Regions from separate parts of the Ancylobacter sp. VNQ12 genome, predicted to be linked through region 1. Evidence: riboswitches for the same ligand, from Rfam matches in the RefSeq annotation. Region 1 holds a riboswitch; the other holds the start of a gene.
What was found. A riboswitch is a leader RNA that binds a small molecule or an ion and turns the genes downstream of it on or off. The one in region 1 is predicted to bind cobalamin.
Positions count from the first base shown of each region.

Region 1 (2,448 bases):
GAACCTCGCCGCGTCCCAGCTCTCCGCGCCCGATCTGGTGCCGCGCATCGCGGCGGTGCTGTACCGGCATGGCGTTTCCGGCGACTCGCTGCGGCTGGAATTGACCGAAAGCGCGCTGCTGTCGCAGCCGGAGACAGCGGTCAGCGTGATCCAGCAGCTGAAAGCGCTGGGCTGTTCGGTGGCGATCGACGATTTCGGCACCGGCTATTCCAGCTTCAGCTATCTCCAGCATCTGCCCGCCGACGTGCTGAAGATCGACCGCTCCTTTCTTCTCGACCTCACACCGCAATCGCGCGCCCGCAAGATCGTGGCGGTGATGGTGGATCTTGCCCATGCACTGGGCATGTCGGTGGTAGCGGAGGGGATTGAGGACCCGGAAATCCTCGAAGCGGTCGAGGTGCTGGGCTGCGATTACGTGCAGGGCTATCTGACCGGCCGGCCGATGCCGTTCGAGGCCGCGCTCGTCCATGAGGACGGCGTTCGCTGGCCGCGCGCCTGATCCTGCCCGATTCGCTCGTCCGCCGGCGCCGTTTCGGCACTCAGAACATTCTCAGAGTGAAGGCGATGAGGACACCGGTGAAAACCAGAAGACCGGCCTTGAAGAAGATGCCACCTGCTTCCTGCATGGTTTGCCACCTGCCGAAATGAGGAAGATGGGCGCCCATCCGTGCTGAGCGCACCTCAATTCGACCAAGCAATCTCCATGCCCGAATCAGCGCCGTCGGCGCCCTGGCAGCCCACCCAACCGTGGGCCGCGGGAACCGAGCGTCAGGCGAAGATTGTCATGAGGCAGGCGCCGATCAGCACTGCCAACATGATGAAGGCGTGCGGCGCATAGGCGACACTGCCCTCGCTTGAACCGTCCTGCATGGCGACCTCCCGTTAGGTGATTGATTATTATGATTTCGGTTAAACTATTTTTAATTTCGATACGATTTGCAAGAGAAACACGCAACGATGTTACCGTTTTGCGACCACTCGCCGCAGCCTCGGCGCATCGCGTAGGCATCGGCGCCCCGCTGCGGAACGGGCGCTGATGTCTGAGCCGCCGGAACGGGCCGCGGCTTGACTTTATGCAACGGGCGGCGCGCTGATATCCGCGTGCATGGTGTCCGGATGGGGCGACTCGTCCGGATGAAACGGGAATGGGGAAGGGTGCGTGCGCCCGAAGCCCCGACCGCCCCCGCGACTGTGAGCGGCGAGCGGCCTTCCATCACGCCACTGGAACGACCCTTGAGGGTCGGCTGGGAAGGCGGAAGGCTTGCCGTGACCCGCGAGTCAGGAGACCGGCCATGTGCATTGGTCCAACCACACGCCGTCGGGTGAGACGGCAACGGAGAAACATATGCATATCGAACCCGGCCTCGTCGCCGAAGGAAAGATCTGGCTCAGCTATTTCACCGCCGTCGGAGCGGGCGGCTATGCGCTCAAGCTCGCGGCGGATGCGGTGCGCGAACGCGGCCTCATCTCGCTGGTCGCCCGCAGCGTGGCCACGACCGCGCTGGTCTTCGCCTTCTTCGAGGTGCTGCCGCATCATCCGGTCGGTGTGTCGGAGGTGCACCTCATCCTCGGCTCGACGCTGTTTCTGATCTTCGGCGTCGCCCCAGCGGCCATCGGCCTCGCGCTTGGTCTTGCGATCCAGGGCCTTTTCTTCGCGCCCTTCGACCTGCCGCAATACGGCATGAACGTCACCACGCTGCTGGTGCCGCTGTTTGCGCTCACCGCGCTGGCCCGCCGCATCGTCGCGCCGGATACGCCTTATGTGGAGCTGAAGTACCGCCAGGCGCTGGCGCTCTCCACCACCTATCAGGCCGGCATCGTGGCGTGGGTCGCCTTCTGGGCGTTCTATGGCGATGGCCTCACGGCGGCCAACGCCGCCTCGATCTTCACCTTTGGCGCGGCCTACATGCTGGTGATCATCGTCGAGCCGCTGGTCGACCTCGCAGTGCTGGCCGCCGCCAAGGCGCTTCATGGCCTCAAGGGCAGCGCGATCTTCGAGCGCCGGCTCTACAACGCGGCGTGAGAACTCAGGCCGGGAGGTGTTCAGCCTCCCGGCTCTCGATCGCCGGTGGCCGCCGCTCGGGCCAGCGCGTCGCGCGGTGATACTGCTCGCCAATGGTCAGCACCTTCGCGTCGGACCCGAAGGTGCCGATGAGCTGCATCCCGGTGGGAAGGCCTGCCGCCCCGAAGCCGCAGGGCACCGCCAGCGAGGGCAGGCCGATGAGGCTGACCGGCACGACGATCTCCATCCAGCGATGATAGGTGTCCATGGCCCGGCCGTTGATCACCTGCGGCCAGCGCCACTCGGCCGGGAACGGCCAGACCTGCGCGGAAGGCATCGCCAGCAGGTCGTAGCGTGCAAATAGCTCGGCGGCTTTCGCGTACCAACGCGAGCGGGTGACGCTCGCCGCATAGACCTGCGCCGCGCTCACCGTCCGGCCGAACTCG
Region 1 is NZ_JBMSDU010000014.1:8,537-10,984, forward strand. Features, by position in the region: gene ACO2RV_RS17275 (putative bifunctional diguanylate cyclase/phosphodiesterase) at 1-499, shown strand, start outside; cobalamin riboswitch at 1,090-1,309, shown strand; gene ACO2RV_RS17280 (energy-coupling factor ABC transporter permease) at 1,346-2,023, shown strand; gene ACO2RV_RS17285 (amidase) at 2,028-2,448, opposite strand, start outside.

Region 2 (2,448 bases), on a different contig from region 1:
ATATGCATGGGTGCCTAGCCGCCTTTATGTGCACCGTCATCCTGAGGTGCGAGCGAAGCGAGCCTCGAAGGATGGTGGAGCCACGCGCCGTGACGACCATCCTTCGAGGCCCGGACGACGTCCGGGCACCTCAGGATGACGTTGTGTCGTGTGGCAGGCGCCCTCATGCCGCCACTGCCTCGCCGGCGAGGATCGCCTCCACCTTCGCCCGGTCGAGCCCCTTGAGCCCGATGGCGACCAGCTTGCCGGCGCGCGGCGCGTCGCCCCACGGGCGCTCATAATGATGGTCGACGCGCGGGCCGACCGCCTGCACCAGCAGGCGCATCGGCTTGCCCGCGACGGACAGGAAGCCCTTCACCCGCAGCACGTCCGCCTCCTCGGCGGCGCGGGCGACACGGGCGGCCAGCACGGCGGGATTGGCGATCTCCGGCACGTCCACCACGAAGCTGTCGAAGTCGTCATGGTCGTGGTCCAGCTCGTCGTCATGATGGGTCTTGCGGTTCTCGATGTCGTCCTCGGTGCCGACGCCGAGGCCCATCAGGATGGCGGGGTCGATCCGCCCGCCGGTGACGCTCACCACCTGCACGCCCCTCGGCAGCTCGGCATCGAGCGCGGCGCGGGCGCGCACGGCCCCTTCCGTGTCGATGAGGTCGCCCTTGGTGAGGATGACGAGGTCGGCGCAGGCGATCTGGTCGTCGAACACTTCCTCGATCGGGTCGTCATGGTCGAGCGAGGCGTCGGCGGAGCGCTGCTCGTCCAACGCGTCGTGGTCATGCGCCACGCGGCCGGAAGCCAGCGCCTCGCCATCCACCACCGCGACCACCCCGTCCACCGTGACCCGGCTGCGGATCGCCGGCCATTGGAAGGCCTGCACCAGCGGCTTGGGCAGCGCGAGGCCGGAGGTCTCGATCAGGATGTGGTCGACCCTCGGCACGCGCGAGAGGATGGCGTCGAGCGCGGGCACGAAATCGTCGGCGACGGTGCAGCAGATGCAGCCATTGGCCAGTTCGACGATGTTCTCCTCCGGGCAGGTGTCGATGCCGCACCCCTTCAGGATTTCGCCGTCGATGCCGACATCGCCGAACTCGTTGACGATCACGGCAAGGCGCTTGCCCGTCACATTCTCCAGCACGTGGCGGATCAGCGTCGTCTTGCCCGAGCCGAGGAAGCCGGTGACGATGGTGCATGGCACCCGCGAGAGGTTGCTCGAAGTGGCGCTGGTTGCGGCGGCGGTCATGCGGCGTCTCCACGAAAGCCCAAGAGGTTCACGGGATGCGCCGGTCGCGGAGGGGTCTCCGCGCGAAGCCGGGGGATGGACCCCAACGGCTCTACCCGCTCGCCGGGCACCCCGCCGGCAAACGCGACCGGATCGACGGCAGGTCTCCTGGCTCGCGGGTCCTGGCCCTCGTCGCCGCCTTCCCGGAGTGTCCTCCAGTGGCTTATGGCGTGGGCTCGCCGCTTACAGTTGCGGGGGCAGCCGCGGAATAGGGCGCATGAAGCACCCGGCACCGCATTCCCTCTTCGTCCCTCCCCGGAAGGAGGAAACCGTCGATCCCGGCCACTAAAGGAGCGCGGGGTGTGAATGTCAAACCGGACACCCCTCATCGCCATTGCGGCATGGCATTTGACCGCTATAGTCGCCCGATGTCGTCGGTTCCCGTGATGCGCACGGGACGTAAGACGGGAACGCGGTGGGGCGGAAACCTTGAAAAGGTGGACGCCGATTCCGCGGCTGCCCCCGCAACTGTAAGCGGCGAGCCCTCCTCCATCAGCCACTGGCGTTCGCGCCGGGAAGGCGGAGACGGGCCGAGACCCGCGAGCCAGGAGACCGGCCGTCGACAAAACCGCAACGACCCTCGGGTGGAGGGTCAAAGGAGCTGTCATGAACATCCCTCACGGCCGGACCGCGGCTGCCTCGACCGAATCCGCCGCCTCGCGCGCCGTCCAGATCACCTTCGCCGCGCTGCTCGGCGTGTTCGTGCTCGGCGGCGTGGGCTTCTCCCACATCAGCGCCGTGCACAATGCGACGCACGACGTCCGGCACGCCAACGCCTTCCCCTGCCACTGACGGTGAGGGAACGCGCATCATGTCGCTTTTCAGGACGATTCTGTTCGTCGCCGCGCTGGCCGGCATCGGCACCGGCGTGGTCGGCTCCGCCATCCACCTCTATGCCACCGTCCCGCTGATCCTCCAGGCGGAGACCTTCGAAAGCGCCGGTGGCGAGGCGGCTCCCACCGAAGCCGCGACGCATGAGCATGCGCCCGGCACCGCCGCGCACGAGCATGCCCATGACGGCGACGAATGGGGCCCCTCCGACGGGATCGAGCGCAACGGCCTCACCGTGATCTTCACCGTGCTCACCGGCTTCGGCTTCGGCCTCTTGCTGGTGGCGGCGAGCGAACTCGCCGGCGGGCTGAAGAACTGGCACCAGGGCGTGCTCTGGGGTC
Region 2 is NZ_JBMSDU010000009.1:108,487-110,934, reverse strand. Features, by position in the region: gene cobN (cobaltochelatase subunit CobN) at 1-8, opposite strand, end outside; gene cobW (cobalamin biosynthesis protein CobW) at 164-1,237, opposite strand; cobalamin riboswitch at 1,358-1,565, opposite strand; cobalamin riboswitch at 1,635-1,851, shown strand; gene ACO2RV_RS14055 (CbtB domain-containing protein) at 1,883-2,068, shown strand; gene ACO2RV_RS14050 (CbtA family protein) at 2,088-2,448, shown strand, end outside.
Region 2: linked by a shared signal. The riboswitch ahead of cobW (cobalamin biosynthesis protein CobW) and the one ahead of ACO2RV_RS17280 (energy-coupling factor ABC transporter permease) in region 1 are both predicted to bind cobalamin.